One region of the Kocuria sp. KH4 genome, then DNA from elsewhere that is predicted to be linked to it. Evidence: riboswitches for the same ligand, from Rfam matches in the RefSeq annotation. Region 1 holds a riboswitch; each other region holds the start of a gene.

Region 1 (4,573 bases):
TGCTGCTGGCAGTACTGTGGGTCACTCCGGACCTTTTCCACCAGCACGCCCTGCCGGTGATCCGCCCTTATCTGCCGAACGCCTCGGCGCCGCCACCCGGGGTCGACGCTTCTCGCGATCCGATCGGCGCTCCACCGGCCGTGGCGGACATCGGCGGGTACCGCTTCATGGAGTCACCGGATCCGGAGCAGGAGATGGTCGCCTACGACCCGTGCCGACCGGTTCGCGTGGTCGTGCGCCCGGACAATGCTCCACCGGGCGGTGAGCAGCTGATCGAGGAGGCCATCGGTGCGGTTTCGGCGGCAACAGGCCTGCAGTTCGTCGACGCTGGAACCACCACGGAAGCGCCCTCGAGCCGGCGTGAGCCGTATCAGCCCGACCGCTACGGCCGCCAGTGGGCGCCGATCCTCATCGCCTGGTCCGACGCCGGCGAGCACCCCGATCTGGCCGGGAACGTGGCCGGTCTGGGCGGCAGCACGGTACGGAATGTCGACGAGGGTCCCTTCGTCTACGTGACCGGACAGGTGGTCCTCGACGCTCCATCCCTGACCGCAGCGATGGAGCGGCCGGAGCAGGTGCGAGCGGTGATCATGCACGAGCTGGCGCACGTCATCGGCCTGGACCATGTCGATGATCCCGGACAGCTGATGTACGGGGACAACGTGGGCCTGACCGACTTCGCGCCCGGTGACCGCGCCGGCCTCGCCAAGCTCGGCGCCGGGGCGTGCGTGCCGAGACTGTGAGGCTTCGACCCGAAGCATGACGTCATGCCGGGGCTCCTAGGGGCCAGTCACACATCGCCGCCGCCCTGGTCGAGGGCGCTGCCGAGTCCTAGCGTGGAGGCCACCAGGCGCCACAGCAGCCCAGCAGCGGCCACCGGAAAGCGGGGAAGGCATGAGCGCGCACACGGACGACCAGGGCAACCGCAGCGTCACCGCCCCAGACGGACGCTGCCTGGAGTTCCGGCTCACCGGTCCGCCCGGCGGCCTGCCGGTGGTCTTCCACCACGGCGCGCCCGGCGCGGCGGTTCCGTTCGGGCCGCTCGAACGCGCGGCCGCGAAGCGCGGGCTGCAGGTGCTCACCGTCTCGCGTCCCGGGTACGGCGCCTCGGACCCGCTCCCGGAGGAGACGGCCCCCGGTACGGTGGCCGGCGCCGTGGCCGACATCCGGTGCGTCCTGGACAAGCTGGGCGCCGAGGAGTTCCTCGCCGTGGGCTGGTCCAGCGGCGGCCCCCGCGCCCTGGCCTGCGGAGCACTGCTGCCCGGCCGCTGCCGCGCGGTCGCCTCCCTGGCCGGCTACGCCCCGCCGCGCGCCGAGGGACTGGACCCGGTCGCCGGGATGGACGAGGACAGCGCGGCCGAGTTCACCGCCGTCCGACAGGGTCGCCGGGCACTCGAGGCCTACCTCGAGGAGCAGGTGCAGGCCATGGCCGCGGCGGCCTCGACCCCTGGGGGCGACGTCGTCGAGCTGCTGCGCGCCATGCTCCCGCCGGTGGACCGGGCGGTGATGACCGGGGACTTCGCCGACTACGTACTGGGCGCGGCCGAGCACTCCCTGCGCCAGGGCATCGTGGGTTGGCGCGACGACGACCTGGCGGTGGACTGTCCGTGGGGCTACGTCGTGGAGGAGATCGCCGTGCCGGTACGGATCTGGCACGGCCGGGAGGACGGCACCGTCCCCGTCGCCCACGGGGAGTGGCTCACCGCGCACGTGCCGGGCGCCCGGGCGCACCTGCTGGAGCGCGAGGGGCACCTCTCCCTTGTGGCCCGCCTCGACCGGGTCCTGGACGACCTGCTCGACGCCGCCGTGGTCGACGAGGACGGGATGTAGGGCCGGCACGCCGAAAGCGTCCGCGAAGAAAACCGACCCACACCGGGCGGCCATGACAAAAGCAATAATTTCTTTTAGCGAATTCCCGTGTGAACCCTGGGACCCACTAAGAGGTCGCCCTTTCCGCCCCCACCAAGGAGCCGCTCACGCCGGCTGCCTAATGCTCCGCGAAGCATTCCCCGCGGTTTCTCGCGCCATAACGCGCGTGTCACCCCCGGACGCCCCGCCCCAGGGCAGGGGCGGACTTGCCGGCGGACGCATGTGAAACAGAGCCCCTGGTCAAGCCCACTTTTGTCGTGAGATGCGTCTCCCAGAGGATCCCCGTCGGCACCCCTCACCAAGCAGCCCTGCGCGAGCGCGGAGACCCACGGCCGAATCGCAACAGATTCCGAGACGCGCCCGTGATCTAAACGAGACTTTCTCGTTACTTTTCGATTAGTGTTCTCTCCGTGCCGATTCCCCCACTGATCGGCACCCCCGTGCACATCGCCGAATTCTGCCGGTGCCCGGGGCCCCCCTGAACACATCACTCGGCAGAAGCGGGGGAACCAGAATCGGTCCCTCCCCCCGGGACCTAGGGGTTAAGTCGCCAGGGCCTCCACCCTGCGACCGGGTGTCTCCCACCCGCATCCGACAGCTCACCTCGCAGGCAAGAGGGAGGACATCACTCATGCCCATCTTCCACTCCCGCACGCCCCGCCACCGCGCCCAGCGCTCGTTCCCCCTGGGGCGCACGGCGACCCTGGCGGTCGCCGCCGGCACCATGGCGCTCGGCAGCGTGGCCCCGGCCCAGGCCGCCCCGGCCGCAGCCTCCCAGCAGCTCCTCAGCATCCAGTCCCAGTCCGGCAAGGCCGCGACCATCGCCGCCGCCGCCAGAAGCCAGCTCGGCGTGGCGCAGGACTGCACCTCACTGGTCACCAAGTCCCTGCGCGCGGCCGGGATCAACCACCACGGGTGGCCGGTCTCCTACCTGAACCTCGGCACCCGGGTCTCGGCCGCCCAGGCCCAGCCCGGTGACCTGGTCTACTACGCCAACGGCGGCATGGGCTTCGCCCACATCGCCGTGTACATCGGCGGCGGCAAGGCCGTCCACGGCGGCTGGAACGGCAACCAGACGGTCATCCAGACCGTCAACGTCGGCTCGGGTCCCGTCTACATCCGCGTGCGCTGACCCCACGCACGTGAGCGGGAACCGCACTTCCACACACCACGGGCACAACCTCTGGATGCGGGGCACCCCCGGCTGGATCGACGGGGACATCCATCCGGGAACCACTCTTCCCAGACTGATATATGAGTCGTATGCTCAGTGCGGATCCTGCAGTGGACCGATCGCCGACTCGATGAGGAGTGGAACAGCATGCGGCAACTCGCGCACCGGCTCGAACGGCTGGGCACCGAAACCGCCTTCAGCGTCGCCCAGGCCGCGGCCTCGTGGAAGGCCCAGGGGAACCGGGTGTACCCCTTCCACCTCGGCGACATCAACATCCCCACGGCCCCGCACATCGTCGAGGCCATGAACCGGGCCATCGCCGACGGCTACACGGGCTACTGCCCCGGCCCCGGCATCCCGCAGCTGCGCGAGGCCCTCGCCGAGGACATCGGCTCCCGCCGCGGCATCGGTCTCACCCCCGAGAACATCGTCGTGATGCCCGGCGGCAAGCCCGTCATCACGAAGTTCCTGCAGGCGGTCATGAACCCCGGCCAGGAGGTGCTCTACCCGAACCCCGGCTTCCCGATCTACGAGTCGCAGATCGAGTACCTCGGCGGCACGGCCGTGCCCTACCGCTACCTGCCCACGCCGGAGGGCTTCGCGATCGACCTCGACCAGGTGCGCGCCTCGATCACCCCGAACACGGTCGCCATCATCTACAACGACCTGCAGAACCCCATCTCGGCCGAGTCGACGGCGGCCGAGCGCGAGGCCGTGGCCCAGCTCGCCCAGGAGCACAACCTCTGGGTGCTCTCCGACGAGGCCTACTTCGAGACGCGCTACGAGGGGGTCTCGAACTCGATCGCGTCGCTGCCCGGCATGGCCGAGCGCACCGTCATCCTCTACACGTTCAGCAAGAAGTTCGCCATGACGGGCTCACGCCTCGGCTGCGCCGTCGCGCCGCCCGAGATCGCCACGGTGCTCAGCACCCTCAACACCAACGACGAGTCGTGCACCACGCACTACGTGCAGTGGGCCGGCATCGAGGCACTGCGCGGCCCCCAGGAGCCCGTGCAGGAGATGCTCGACGTCCTGCGCGAGCGCCGGGACGCCGCCTGCGAGATCGTGAACGCCATCCCCGGCATGCACGTGGCCGTCCCGCACTCGACGTTCTACCTCTTCCCCGACGTCACCGCCGCCATGGAGCGCATGGGCTGCAGGGAGGTCGGCGACTTCGCCACGGCGGCCCTGCAGCAGACCGGCGTGTCCTTCTGCACGCGGGAGCACTTCGGCCGGCGCCAGCCCGGCGAGGACCGGCAGTACATCCGGCTCGCCTACTCGGGCATCGGCGTCGACGACATCCGCGTCGGCCTCGGCCGCCTGCGCGAGTGGATCGAGGCGGCATGAGCCGGGTCGTCGTCACGGGACGGGTCCCCGACGCCGCGATCGAGAAGCTCCGCGCCGAGCACGAGGTCGACGCCTGGCCGGGTCCGGAGTCCATCGACCGGGAGGAGCTCCTGCGGCGCGTGGCCGGCGCCGACGCCGTGGTGAGCCTGCTCACCGAGCGCGTCGACGCCGAGCTGCTCGACG
Region 2 (4,573 bases), on a different contig from region 1:
ATCCGCTCCACCCGCCCCCGGCAGTACATCGGTCGCCAGGGCGGACAGCGCCGCAGCATCGACCAAGGCGCAGGTGCTGGCCTCCACCCGCATAGTGAGGGCAACGCCTCCTGGCCAGCAGCGTCGCAGGTCACCGCCATAGGGCATCAGAGCCGGCCTCACGGGCTGGGCCAGGCAACCTTCCACGCGGACGGAGGTTCTCGGTGTCGCTGCCACCGTCTGCGTGCACATGTCGTTCCTTCCGCCACACATCGGTCAGCACGGGAGCCTCCGGCCGTGACCCCACCGGCCGAAACCGGGAAAGGGGCGAAAGCCTGACCATCCAACAGCTCCACGGCCTACCCAGCGGCTCCCGGCCGCGAATCAGCGCTGGTGGGTGGTGGCCCTGTCCTGAAGACCAGTCTGCGGGAGAGCCAGGAGGATCTAAGTCATTCACCCACTTCGCTCGGGAAAACGGCGACTGGCGCGGTTATGCCCCTCGACGGCACCCCAACAGTTTTTGGTGCCTCCCGGTGCGCTTCCCTGTACTTCTCGCCTTCAACGACGGGCCGATTTCTCTGGGGTCATCAAAGCTGCAGGTGTTGCCCGTTGGAGGGTGCTCTGGGGCTGTGCCGGGTCCTGGCATCAAAGGATCACCGATCCCCCCAGATTCACATGGGATGGGGCCATCGTCGACATCGACGCGGTTGAGCGCAGGCCACCCCACTGGGGTGCTCCCGGGGCGCCGACACGACGGTGGTCAAATGCTCGACACTCGAAGGTGCCCACAAGCGGGGAAACCGGGTGCGCGGAACCTGTCTGGCCGACAAGCAACCGCGCACCCGGAAGTTCTGCACCCGGGTGCGGTGAGCGCACGGCGGGTACATGGAAGAACAGGGTGGTGTCCGCAAGAAAAGGGAAGCTCACCGCCAGAGACGGAGGCGTCCTCGAGCAGCGGATGCAGCGACCGGGGCCCTCCGCGACGACTCACGGTCGTTGTGGAGGGCGGGCCGGGTCAGCGGTAGGTGTAGTAACCGTCCACCGGCATGGCGTTGACGGAGTGGACGAAGGTGCCCTGGGTGGGGTTCAGAGCGGAGATCATCTTGCCGCCGCCGATGTAGATGCCGATGTGGTTTCCGCCGTTCTGAGAGACAAGGTCCCCAGGCTGCGGGTTGGTCGTGGGGGTGGCCGCGGCGATCTGCTGGAAGCTGGTACGGGGCAGCTCGATGCCGTTCTGGGCGTAGACCCACTTCGTGAACCCGGAGCAGTCCCAGGCGCCGAAGGCGGTCCCACCCCAGACGTAACCGGTGCCGGCACCCTGCATCGCGGTGCCTACGATCCCGGACACGCCGGTGATCTCGGTGCTGTCCGTCGATTGGGTGGACACCGTCGTGGTCGACGCGTTCTCGTCAGCTGCGCTCGAAGCCTGAAGGGAGGCGGTGGCGACGGCCTGCGGGGCAACGGCGGCCTGGGGGGCCGTCGAGGAGTAGGTCGTCAGCGCGGAGGCGGGAGCCGAGTAGGCGGTGGCGGTGTCCGCGGGGACCTCGGCATAGGCCTGGGCCGGGGCGATGGAGCCGATCAGCGCCGCACCGGCGGCAGCGGCGATCGTGGTGGTGCGCACGGCACTCGAGGTGGTCTCGGCGCGGTGGCGGGCAGTGCTGCGTTTGAAAATAGTCATGGGTGTACTCCTCCCTTTGCCTACGAGGTGAGCTGTCGGATGCGGGTGGGAGACACCCGGCCGCCCCCGGACGCGAACATCCGGGGCGGCTTAACCCCTAGGCCCTGGATCACCGGGACCGAAAATGGTTCCCCCGCTTCTGCCAAGCGATGTCTTCTCAGGAACCCCGGGCACCGGCAGAATTCGGCGATGTGCGCGAGGATGCCGACCGGATCAATCAGTGGCACGCAGTGGACAATAGCCGACCCATAACAAAAGTGTCACATTTAGATCACGGCCGGGATGCTTCCTGCATTCGGCACTGAGAAGGTCGGCTGCCCATCCCCGGAAGGCCCGTTCCAGAAGCCGTGGATTCGTCTCCCCATCGGGCGCACCACGAGACACTCGACGCGCTAAAGCCTGTTTGACTAGGCGTAATGCCGTCGAAGAACGCCCTTCCATGAACACGAGCGCCGTTGACCCAGAGCGTAGAGTCGTGTCTGGCCCTCAGCATCCCCAGCGGTGGCGCCAAGATTTCCTTAGAAATTCACTGAGCTTCTTCCCAGGTTGGGAAGGACTGGGGGTGCCATTCCGAAACACGCGGCGGGATTTCTTCACGAAATCTCCATATTCGAATGGATTTACCGGGGTAAGGACCAATCGATGGGGTGTTGTTGGGTGTTATTGGAGGTGGGTATCTTCATCAAATCTTCAAGGTTTTGGGTCGCGTCACATGGAAAAGGCAGTCTACTGTCGATGGCATGGCGGGCTGGCTCCGGCCGGTTCGTCTCCCGTTGAACCGACGAAGGAGCAAGCCATGACCCATCACGTGAGCGCGATGCTGGAGACCTACCCGAAGGACCTCGGTGGGGTGGACAAGGAGAAGCTGGCCGCCTGTATCGAGGCGTGTTTCGAGTGCGCCCAGACCTGCACCGCCTGTGCTGATGCCTGCCTGTCCGAGGACATGGTCGCCGACCTGACCAAGTGCATCCGCACCAACCTCGACTGCGCGGACCTGTGCGAGGCCACCGGGCGAGTGCTCTCACGTCACACCGGCTACGACGCGAACATCACCTTGGATGCGATCCGCGCTTGCCAGATGGCCTGCAAGGCCTGCGCCGATGAGTGCGAGCAGCACGCGGACATGCACGAGCACTGCCGGATTTGTGCTGAGGCCTGCCGGCGTTGTGAGGCGGCTTGCGCCGAGCTGGTCGCCTCCCTGGGCTGAGCCGGCCCCTTCTGACCCATCACCCGGGCGGCGGGGGCGGTGAGAAGGTCCGTGGCCGGCTGGGATCGGAACCACGGGCCGCCCCAGACCCGTAGAAGGCAGGGCACCGCCATGACGCACCTGCCGTCCGGGTGGTGTCCCCAATGCACGAGAAAGTCACCAGAGCAACGAGGATTATGAGGACGAACGCGGGCGCCCGCCACCAGAGCCATGAGGACAAGGCCGGCCACCACGGCACCTCGAATCGGATGTACTGGATCTTCGGGGCCATCCTGCTGGTCAACCTCGGGCTGATGTGGGTGTTGACGATGTCGATGATCCGCACCTGGGACCACTTCTACTTCAATCCCAGCAACCTCTACATGGCGTTCATCATGGTCACCGCGATGGCCGTGCTCATGGTCGTGGGCATGTGGTCGATGTTCCAGAACACCAAGCTCAACATCGCCTTGCTCATCTGCTTCATCGCCCTGTTCATCGCCACGCTCCTGCTTGGGCGAGCCGAGGTCGGTGTGGGCAACGAGGGATTCTTGAAATCGATGATCCCGCACCACTCCCGGGCCATTCTGGTCTGCGAGGAATCGAACATCACCGATCCTGAGATCCAAGATCTGTGCGCCACCATCGTGGAGACCCAGCAGGAGGAGATCGCCCAGATGCAAGACATCCTCACACGCTACGAATGACCCGCTGAACGGGGGCCGACCCGGGCTGCGGGCGGCCGGTACTTGATGTGCACCATTGACCGGTTGAGGCCGCTGAGCGGCTCCCACCGGTGCAAGAGGAAACTCGGCCGGACGCCCGGCCCGAGCGCTCCAACCGGTTTCCTCTCCCCCCGTCTCCGGCACTGCAGACGGGTTCGTGCCTCCCACCGTGGCCAACCACGGTCCGCCCGAGGCCGCCCATCTAGTGGTTGAACCGGGTTCATCCTCCGGGCCTGTTCGCACCGAAAGAGAGACCTGATCATGCTTCCCACCCTCACCCGCGGCCGCCGTATCGCCGCAGCCGCCTCCAGCCTCACCCTCGCTGCCACCTTGCTGGGCGGAGCGACCGCCCCGGGTTTCGCCCACGGAGAGGCCACCCCCGTCTCCTCCCACTCCCAAGCAGAAATGCTGCAGCCGGACCCGACCTCGCCGACGGCCTACGAGTTCGGCGAGACCCTGGCCACCCTGGAGGGCGAAGAGCTGGAAATCACCTTCCTGGCCGAGATCATCCCGCACCACCGCGCCGCCATCGAGATGTCCCAGCTGGAGCTCGAGCGCGGGGTCAGCCCGGACATCCGGACTCATGCGGAGAACATCATCGCCAACCAGCAGCACCAGATCGACCAGTTCACCCGGTGGCTGGAGGAGTGGTACGGGCTGACCCCGGAAGAGGCCATGGCACAGGCCCCAGCCGAAGCCCAGGAGGAGATGAAGATCCTCGAGGAGGAGACCCAGATGATGGTCGAGGAACTCTCAGCCGTGGAGGCCGGTGAGGACTTCGATGTCGCCTTCGTGCAGAAGATGATCCCGCACCACCAGGCCGGGATCATCGAGTTCCTGGAACTGCAGTCCCGGGCCCCGCACGCCCAGCTGCGGGTGTCCGCCACCGCTGGTATCACCACCCAGCAGGCCCAGGTCGCCGATTTCCGCACCTGGCTGGCCGGCCGCGACTGAGATCTCGGACCAGCCACCGAGGCCCTGGCCTCACGGAAGGCTGACCTCATG
Region 3 (4,573 bases), on a different contig from region 1:
TGCGGGAGCACGTCATTCCCGCGCTGCGGGGCTCCCCTTCGCCTCGTCCGACTCCGCCGCGGCACGGTGCCGCCGGTGGAGCAGGATCCCGGTGAGCAGGCCCAGCACGATCCCGGCGCCGCCGAGGACGGACAGCCACATGGCGGCGTGGCCGACGAAGGCGGCCACCACGAAGCCGGCCACGATCCCGGGCACGGCGCCGCCGATCATGCCGTAGGCCATGTAGGCGTACTCACGGTCCAGGCTCGTGCGGGCGTTGCGGCTGAAGTCGGTGGCCATGGGCCCAGTCTATCGGCGCCGGAAGCTCCGGCCGGGGCGTGCAGGCGCCCCGGCCGGTGGCGTGCTCCGGGACCGGAGGGCGGGCGGGCGCCCGGACGAACGACGGGTGCGCGGGACCTGTCTGGCCGACCAGGTCCCGCGCACCCGCAGCGATGCTCTCGCGTGCGCTCAGCGCACGCGGACGTAGACCGGGCCGGAGCCCACGTTGACGCTGTCGATGACCGTGGTGCCGCCGTTCCAGCCGCCGTGCACGGCCTTGCCGCCGCCGATGTAGATGCCGATGTGGGCCATGCCCATGCCGCCGTCCGCGTAGTAGACGAGGTCGCCGGGCTTGGCCTGGCCGGCGGAGACCTGCGTGCCGAGGCTCAGGTAGGAGGCGGGCCAGCCGTGGTGGTTGATCCCGGCGGCGCGCAGGGCGTTGCTGACCAGGGCCGTGCAGTCCTGGCCGACGCCGAGCTGGCCCAGGGCGGCCGAGGAGATGGTGGCGCCCTTGCCGGAGGCGGAGCTCTGCGGGGTGACGGTGCGCTCGGCCGCCGGGGCCGCCTGCACGACGGGCTTCGGAGCGGCCGCGGGCTTCGGGGCCGCCTGCACGACGGGCTGCGGTGCCGGAGCAGGCTTCGGGGCGACCACCGGCTTGGGGGCGGCCACCGGCTTCGGCGCCGGCTGGGCCACGGGGGCCGCGGCGGGGGCCGCCTGGACGGCGGGGGCGGCCGGCTGCGGGGCCGGGGCGACGACCGGCTGGGCGGCCGGCGCGGCCGCCTGCTGCTGGTCGGCCGGACGGACCTGCGGCTCCGCCGTCCTCGGCGCCGCCTTCCGCTCCGCCCGGTGCTCGGACGGCTGGTGGGCCTTCACCACGTGGGCGGCCGGCTCGAGGGAGACGGTCGGGGCGGCGGAGGGGGTCGCGGCGGCCACGGCGGACAGCGGGGCGTCGGCGGCGGCCTCCTGGGCCGGGGCCTCCTGCGCGGAGACGGTGGTGGCCAGGGCCAGGCCGGAGAAGGCGGCGACGGCGGCCACGGTGCGGGCCCGGCCGGAGAGGAGGGAGCGGACGCCGGTGGTGGAGGTCAGGTCACGAGTCATGGGGGATTCAGCAGGCTTTCTGGAGGGCCGGGCGGACCTGCCGGGAGACTGCGGTGACAGCACGGATCACCCCGCGCGAGGGCACGCGGGGTGATCCGATCTCCGGCAGCGCGGCGCCGTCCGGATCCGGAGGGCCGCGCACGGCGGGAAGACAGAGGATGGGGTGCCCAGGGGGCGGTGCGCACCGGGCCCGGGGAGGCGGAGGGGGTGCGGCGGACCCGGGAGCGCGGGTCGCGGTGGTCCGGGACGGACCGGGTGTCCCCCGCGGCGACCCTGGGGTCGCCGCGGGGGACGGGCCGGATCAGCCGATCCGGTAGTAGCCGTCGAGCTGCATGGCGTTGACGGAGTGGATCTGCGTGCCCTGCGCCGGGTTCAGCGCCGAGATCATCTTGCCGCCGCCGATGTAGATGCCCACGTGGCCGCCGCCGTTCTGGGAGACGAGGTCGCCGGGCTGGGGGGTGGTCACGGGGGTGCCGGCGGCGAACTGGGCCCAGGTGGTGCGGGGCAGGTCGATGCCGTTCTGGGCGAAGACCCACTGGGTGAAGCCGGAGCAGTCCCAGGCGCCGAAGGAGGTGCCGCCGTAGACGTAGGCGGAGCCGATGCCCTGGTGGGCGGTGCCCACGATGCCGCCGGCGGCCGCGGGGATCTCGGTCGTGGCGTTGGACTGCGGGGTCACGCTCGCGGTGGAGACCGCCGGCTGCGGGGCGGGGGCCGGGGCCTGGTAGGCCGGGGCCGCGGGCTGCGCGGCGACGGGCGCCTGGTAGGTGTAGGAGGCCAGCGAGGCGGCGGCCGAGGCGGGGGCCGAGTAGGCGGCGCCGGAGGACGCGGGGATCTCGGCGTAGGCCTGGGCCGGGGCGATGGAGCCGACGATCGCGGCACCGGCGGCGGCGGCGATCGTGGTGTTGCGCACGGCGTGCGAGGCGGTCTCGGCGCGGTGGCGGGCAGTGCTCTGCTTGAAAATAGCCATGGGTGTGTTCCTCCCTTTGCCTACGAGGTGAGCTGTCGGATTCGGGTGGGAGTCACCCGGCCGCAGAGCGCGTGCGCTCTGAACGACTTAACCCCAAGGCCCCGGATCACCGGGACCGGAAATGGTTCCCCCGCTTCTGCCAAGCAGTTTCTGTGCATGGGCCCCGGGCACCGGCAGAATTCGGCGATGTGCACGAGGGTGCCGATCCGACCAGTGATCGGCACGCGTTGAACAATACATGACCGGTTACGGAAGTGTCACGTTTTGATCACGGAGGGTCACGGAATTGCATCGCGAGACGCCCCGAAATCCGCGGATTGTGTCGCTTCCGGCTATCAGTGCGACCGGCCGGCGAACGGTGGAGCGAGGGTCCGGAGACCTCGGGGTCGCCCGCTGACCAGGGCGTTCACCGTGGACGGGGCCCGGCCCGGCCGAACTGGCCGAAAGTGCCTTGTGAACGTCCCCACAAGGGCGGCGGGGTCGCTCAGGCGGCGAGGACTCGGATGGCCCCGGCCGTGCGCAGGTCGATCTCCGCGGACCGGCCGGTGCGGGCGACCTCGATGCGCACCCGCTGGCCCTCCACGCGCGCCCGGACCACGGCCCCGGTCAGCACGCCCACGTCGCTCAGCACGCCCAGCAGCGCGGAATCGGCCTGCACGACCTCCGGCAGCAGCGCCACGGTGTGGGTCCCCTCCGGATCGGCCCGGGCGGCGTCGAGCAGGGAGGGGTGCCCCGCCGCCGACGGGCTGTCCCCGACGCCCAGTGCGGCCAGGCCGGGGATCGGTGTGCCGTACGGGGAGTAGCGGGGGCTGTGCAGCAGGTCCACCAGCCGCCGCTCGACCTGCTCGCTCATCACGTGCTCCCAGCGGCACGCCTCGTCGTGGACCTGCGCCAGGTCCAGCCCGATGACGTCGGCCAGCAGCCGCTCCGCCAGACGGTGCTTGCGCATCACCTGCACCGCCCGTTCGCGGCCCAGCTCGGTGAGCACCAGGGAGCGGTCGGGTCCCACCGTCAGCAGTCCGTCGCGCTCCATCCGGGACACCGTCTGCGAGACGGTCGGCCCGGAGTGGTCGAGGCGCTCGACGATGCGCGCCCGCATGGGCGTGATGCCCTCCTCCTCGAGCTCGAGCACGGTCCGCAGGTACATCTCCGTGGTGTCGATCAGATCGCTCATGCCTCAGTCATCCTTCGTCCGGCCGTCCGTCCCCGGGGATCCCGCCCGGTCCTGTCCTCCCGCACGAGCTTAGTCCGCGCGCCCCCGCCGCGGAGGGGGCCGCGCCCCGGCGGCGGGGACCGGCCCCGGGTGGGGCAGAATGGGCCGGGGCCCGGCCGCGCACGCCCCGGCTCCGCCGCCCCGCCCGCCGCCTGCCGCACGTCCGTCACGAGGGAGCACCCGTTGTCCGCACACGTCACCATCCCCCAGCACCTGCTCCCCGCCGACGGCCGGTTCGGCGCGGGGCCCTCCCGGGTCCGCCCGGAGCAGGTCGACGCCGTCGCCCGGGCCGGGGCGGGGCTGCTCGGGACCTCCCACCGGCAGGCGCCGGTCCGGGGGCTCGTGCGCTCCGTGCGCGAGGGCCTGGCGCAGTTCCTCGCGCTCCCCGAGGGCCACGAGGTCCTGCTCGGCGTCGGCGGGGCCACCGCCTTCTGGGACGCCGCCGTCTTCGGGCTGGTCGAGGCCAGGGCCCAGCACCTGGTGTTCGGGGAGTTCGGCGCCAAGTTCGCCCAGGCCACGGACGCCGCGCCGTTCCTGGAGGCCTCCTCGGTGGTCGAGTCCGCCCCCGGCACCCGGCCGGAGCCCCGAGCCGAGGACGGCGTGGACGTCTACGCGTGGCCGCAGAACGAGACCTCCACCGGCGTGGCCGCCCCCGTGGTCCGGCCCGCCGGCATCGCCGACGAGGCGCTGGTGCTGGTCGACGCCACCTCGGCGGCGGGCGGGATGGCCGCGGACCTCTCCGCGGCGGACGTCTACTACTTCTCCCCGCAGAAGAACCTCGGCTCCGACGGCGGGCTGTGGCTGGGGGCGTTCTCCCCCGCCGCCGTCGAGCGGATCGAGCGGATCGGCGCCTCGGGCCGCTGGGTCCCCGACTTCCTCAAGCTGACCACGGCCCTGGAGAACTCGCGCCGGGACCAGACCTACAACACCCCGGCGCTGGCCACGCTGGTGATGCTGGACGAGCAGCTGCGCTGGCTCAACGGCCGGGGCGGCATGGCCTGGGCGGCGGCCCGCACGAAGGAGTCCTCCGACCTGGT
Region 4 (4,573 bases), on a different contig from region 1:
TCCGCCGTCCCCGGTGCCCCGCTGATGCCCTGGAAACCAGTGGAGCCGGTGCGGGCCCGGTGGATCCAGGACCGCACCCCGAACGCGGCCACCAGACCGGTCAGGTACAGGCCCAGCGCGAGGGCCGGGGCCAAGTCAGTCATCATCGTCGTCCTCCTCGATTGGACGGGCCCGTCCAGGCCTTCCAGCTTTCAGGAGCGGTGCCGGCCAGGGCGGCACTGGCGAACTCAACAACGGCCTGGGGCCCAACCGTGCCGGTGAGCCGGTAACGCCCCGTGGAGCCATGACACTGACAGTACATAGGTTCGTGTACCTTTGGGGCATGAGCACGGTGACCCTCACACATGCCTCGGCCCTGTCCCGGCTGGGTAATGCCCTCTCGGATGCGACGCGCACCCAGGTCCTGCTGGCCCTGCGCGAAGGACCGGCCCGGCCCTCGGAGCTGGCTCAATCCCTTGGTGTCTCCAAGCAGGTGATGTCCAATCAGCTGGCCTGCCTGCGTGGCTGCGGGCTGGTGGCCTCTACCCCGGAAGGGCGTAGCACCTGGTACTCCCTGGCCGATCCCCGCCTGGGCGAGGCCCTGGGGGACCTGCTGGAGCTGGTGGTCACCGTGGACCCGACCTGCTGCTCCCCGGAAGGATGCACCTGCGCATGACCTCTCTGACCCTGGGTCCTAAGCCCGTCACCGATGCCCGCCGAGCGGTGCTGCACCGGCGGGTGCGCTGGATCGTGGCCGGCACCATCACCTACAACGTGCTCGAGGCGATCATCGCGATCACCGCCGGGCGCATTGCGTCCTCCTCGGCACTGATCGGGTTCGGCCTGGACTCCATCGTCGAGGTCCTCTCGGCGGCCGCGGTGGCCTGGCAGTTCGCCGCCCCCGACCCGCACCGCCGGGAGAAGATGGCCATGCGGGTGATCGCCCTCTCCTTCTTCGGGCTGGCCACCTTCGTCACCATCGACGCGATCCGCACCCTGGCCGGGGCCGCCGAACCCGAGCACTCCCCGGTGGGGATCGTGCTGGCGGCCGTGAGCCTGGTGATCATGCCGTTCCTGTCCTGGTTCGAACGCCGCACCGGCCGGGAACTGGGCTCGGCTTCGGCGGTGGCCGACTCGAAGCAGACCTTGCTGTGCACCTACCTCTCGGCCGTGCTCCTGGTGGGCCTGGTGCTCAACAGCACCCTGGGCTGGTCCTGGGCCGATCCGCTGGCTGCCCTGGTGATCGCCGCCGTGGCCGTGAAGGAAGGGCTGGAAGCTTGGCGCGGGGATGCCTGCTGCGCCCCGATCTCGGTCCTCACTGCCGAAGACAGCACACGTGACAGCGACGGCTGTGGCGGATGCGGGGCCACATGCACCTGCTGCGCCCACTGAAATTCAGCCCGCACGCACCGGCACCGCGTGACAGGCGCCGGTGCGTGCGGCTTCTCAGATGCCCGGGTAGGCGGGAATCGGGGCGGACAGCGCGCAATCCTCCGATGAGCAGAAGCGGGCCCTACGCACCGGTAGTCCGATTGGGGCTTCGGTGGGCATTTCTCCGGCCACCATGCTGATCATCGCCCCACCGGTCACCACCAGGGCCGACAGAGCCAGGGCGTCCGCGGCCTGGTGCAGGGTGAAGTAACCCAGGGTGGGCCCGAGCAGGATCAGGACGGCGAAGCCTAGAGCCAGCAGACCTGGCGGCGCCGGGCGATGTGTGCCCGGCGAACCCGTGGCGATGCTAGGAGCACCACTGAGTACGCGCATCCTCAGGCCCTCCCATAATTTCCAGGAAATTCACAGAAGAAATTCGATAAAACTCTAGGGATTTATCAAATCTTGATCTTTTTCTTCATGATCTCTATACATTCTCGAATCCGACTGTGATTGTTTCGTGATCATCTTGTACTCTTCGGTGCGTGCCGACCGCTGATCCTGTCGGCGCCCTCGTGCACATCGCCGAATTCTGCCGGTGCCCGGGGCCCATGCACAGAAACTGCTTGGCAGAAGCGGGGGAACCATTTCCGGTCCCGGTGATCCGGGGCCTTGGGGTTAAGTCGTTCGGAGCGCGTGCGCTCCGCGGCCGGGTGTCTCCCACCCGAATCCGACAGCTCACCTCGTAGGCAAAGGGAGGAACACACCCATGGCTATTTTCAAGCGCAGCACTGCCCGCCACCGCGCCGAGACCGCCTCGAACGCCGTGCGCAACACCACGATCGCCGCCGCGGCCGGTGCTGCGATCGTCGGCTCCATCGCCCCGGCCCAGGCCTACGCCGAGATCCCCGCCGCCAGTGGAACTTCCTATGCGGCTCCGGCCTCCGCGATGGCCGACCTGGCCTCCTACACCTATCAGGCCCCCGCTGCGCAGGCCCCGACCGTTCAGGCTGCCTCTTCCGTGAGCCCGCAGTCCACCACCACGACCGCGATTACCCCGGCCGCCGGCGGGATCGTCGGCACCGCCCAGCAGGGCGTGGGGGGCGGCTACGTCTGGGGTGGAACCTCGTTCGGCGCGTGGGATTGCTCCGGCTTCACCCAGTGGGTCTACGCCCAGAACGGCATCGACCTGCCCCGCACGAGCTTCCAGCAGATCGCCGCCGCCACGCCGACCACCACTCCGCAGCCTGGTGACCTGGTGTCCCAGAACGGCGGCAACCACATCGGCATCTACATCGGCGGCGGCAAGATGATCTCGGCGCTGAACCCCACCCAGGGGACCTTCGTTCACTCCGTCAACGCCATGGCCCTCGACGGGTACTACACCTACCGCTGAGTCTCGCCACAACGCCGGTGGCCACGCCTTCTGAAGCCATTCCCCCAGTGCGGGGTGCCTCGAAAGCACCAACACCTGAAAGCCTTTCAAGGTACCCCGCGCCAGTGGTCGGAGCCACGAACAGCAGCGTCACGGTCCTGCCGCGGCGTGAGTCGGTGGCCAACGGATGGGGCAGGAGGCGACCTTGCCGGCCGACCCATAGGGCACCCGCGGCCACGCCTGCACTCCCGCCGAACTGGATTGGCCCCCTCCTGCCACGCAGGGGCGACGCTGCGGCAGGACGACCCGCCGGGGGCGCGGTGCGGGATCGGGGAACGGGGATGCCGCAGTGGCGGACGGCATCCCCGTCCGCCCATACCGTAGGAACGCAAGCTGGACGTTGCCCGGGCCTCGTTCGACCCTCATCCCGTTTGATACAGATTCTGCTGTACGGTTATGGCATGAGGATCTTGTCCCCGGTCGAGGTGATGTCCCGGTTCGGCAAAGCACTGGCCGATCCCACTCGGGCCGCGGTGCTCTTGCAGCTGCAGCAGGGCCCGGCGGTGCCCTCGGAGCTGGCGGCTCGGATCGGGGTGAGTCGCCAGATCCTGTCCAATCATCTGGCCTGCTTGCGTGACTGCGGGTTGGTCGTGGGCGTGCCGATCGGGCGCAATGTGCGCTATGAGCTCTCGGACCCGAAGCTGGCTCATGCCCTGGAGGACCTGCTGGGCACCATCCTCACCGTCGAGGCGGTGTGCCGGTGCGGCACCCCTGAGTGCACCGCCGAGGACCTTGCTGATGACGCCACCGTCCAGGAGGTCCCGGCATGAGCGGGGAACACCACCACGCCCATGCCGCCACCGGGCGGCGGGGCAAGCTGGCGGTGGTCTTCCTCATCACCGCCACAATCATGGTCGCCGAGATCATCGGTGCTGTGATCTCGGGCAGTCTGGCGCTGCTGGCCGATGCCGGGCACATGTTCACCGACTCGGCCGGATTGCTGATCGCTTTCATCGCCGCGACCCTGGCGCTGAAGCCGGCCACGGACAAGCGCACCTGGGGCTACAAGCGCGCCGAAATCGTGGCCGCAGCCGCACAAGCATCCGTACTGCTGGCCGTGGGCGGGTTCGTGGCCGTCGAAGGGGTGCGCCGGCTGCTGGAGCCCCCGGAAGTCGAGTCCTCGGCCATGCTCTGGTTCGGGGTGATCGGGTTGGTCGGCAACATCATCGGGTTGGTCATCCTGGCCTCGGGGCGGGGAGAGAACCTGAACATGAAGGCCGCCTTCCTGGAGGTCGCCAATGACGCGCTGGGCTCGGTGGCGGTGATCGTCTCCGCGATCGTCATCGCCACCACCGGGTGGACCCAGGCGGATGCGCTCGTGTCCCTGCTCATTGCCGCCCTGATCGTGCCCCGGGCGCTGATCTTGTTGCGCGACACCGTCGAAGTGCTGATGGAGACCACCCCAAAGGGACTGGACTTGGAGGAGGTGCGCACCCGCCTGGAGGCCCTGCCGCACGTGGTCGGTGTGCACGACCTGCACGCCTCACGCATCGACTCCGACACCCCGGTGCTCTCAGCCCACGTCACCGTCCACGACGGCTGCCTGACCGCCGAACACGCCGGGGTCGTGCTCAAAGACCTGCAGACCTGTGTGGCCCGTGATTTCCACGTGGCTATCGAGCACTCCACCTTCCAGATCGAACCGGCCTCCCACCGCCAGGACGAGACCTTTCATCACTAGTCGCCACTCCACTCACCCCGGACCCTAAGCACAGAACGGAAACCCCTTGTGAGCACCACCGCCAGCACGCCCACCTCCCAGCGCAAACCCTCCAGGGCCAAGATCAT

What was found. Region 1 has a riboswitch for cyclic di-AMP ahead of ACWCOM_RS03815 (NlpC/P60 family protein). Riboswitches for the same ligand answer to the same signal wherever they lie in the genome.
Region 2: it holds a riboswitch for cyclic di-AMP, as region 1 does, so the genes downstream of both, ACWCOM_RS12030 (C40 family peptidase) here and ACWCOM_RS03815 (NlpC/P60 family protein) in region 1, are expected to answer to the same signal.
Region 3: it holds a riboswitch for cyclic di-AMP, as region 1 does, so the genes downstream of both, ACWCOM_RS09350 (C40 family peptidase) here and ACWCOM_RS03815 (NlpC/P60 family protein) in region 1, are expected to answer to the same signal.
Region 4: it holds a riboswitch for cyclic di-AMP, as region 1 does, so the genes downstream of both, ACWCOM_RS11925 (C40 family peptidase) here and ACWCOM_RS03815 (NlpC/P60 family protein) in region 1, are expected to answer to the same signal.

Annotation. Positions count from the first base shown of each region.
Region 1 is NZ_JBSJYX010000003.1:87,065-91,637, reverse strand. It holds gene ACWCOM_RS03825 (peptidase) at 1-743, shown strand, start outside; gene ACWCOM_RS03820 (alpha/beta fold hydrolase) at 895-1,830, shown strand; cyclic di-AMP (ydaO/yuaA leader) riboswitch at 2,308-2,495, shown strand; gene ACWCOM_RS03815 (NlpC/P60 family protein) at 2,501-3,001, shown strand; gene ACWCOM_RS03810 (pyridoxal phosphate-dependent aminotransferase) at 3,191-4,390, shown strand; gene ACWCOM_RS03805 (2-hydroxyacid dehydrogenase) at 4,387-4,573, shown strand, end outside.
Region 2 is NZ_JBSJYX010000015.1:76,527-81,099, forward strand. It holds gene ACWCOM_RS12030 (C40 family peptidase) at 995-1,657, opposite strand; cyclic di-AMP (ydaO/yuaA leader) riboswitch at 1,663-1,856, opposite strand; gene ACWCOM_RS12035 (four-helix bundle copper-binding protein) at 2,454-2,864, shown strand; gene ACWCOM_RS12040 (DUF305 domain-containing protein) at 3,041-3,550, shown strand; gene ACWCOM_RS12045 (DUF305 domain-containing protein) at 3,830-4,522, shown strand.
Region 3 is NZ_JBSJYX010000010.1:51,783-56,355, reverse strand. It holds gene ACWCOM_RS09365 (NUDIX hydrolase) at 1-95, shown strand, start outside; gene ACWCOM_RS09360 (hypothetical protein) at 13-279, opposite strand; gene ACWCOM_RS09355 (C40 family peptidase) at 448-1,356, opposite strand; gene ACWCOM_RS09350 (C40 family peptidase) at 1,658-2,323, opposite strand; cyclic di-AMP (ydaO/yuaA leader) riboswitch at 2,329-2,519, opposite strand; gene ACWCOM_RS09345 (metal-dependent transcriptional regulator) at 2,808-3,497, opposite strand; gene serC (phosphoserine transaminase) at 3,720-4,573, shown strand, end outside.
Region 4 is NZ_JBSJYX010000015.1:53,959-58,531, forward strand. It holds gene ACWCOM_RS11905 (methyltransferase family protein) at 1-146, opposite strand, end outside; gene ACWCOM_RS11910 (ArsR/SmtB family transcription factor) at 323-655, shown strand; gene ACWCOM_RS11915 (cation transporter) at 652-1,371, shown strand; gene ACWCOM_RS11920 (hypothetical protein) at 1,426-1,743, opposite strand; cyclic di-AMP (ydaO/yuaA leader) riboswitch at 1,924-2,114, shown strand; gene ACWCOM_RS11925 (C40 family peptidase) at 2,120-2,746, shown strand; gene ACWCOM_RS11930 (ArsR/SmtB family transcription factor) at 3,187-3,555, shown strand; gene ACWCOM_RS11935 (cation diffusion facilitator family transporter) at 3,552-4,466, shown strand; gene ACWCOM_RS11940 (DsbA family protein) at 4,515-4,573, shown strand, end outside.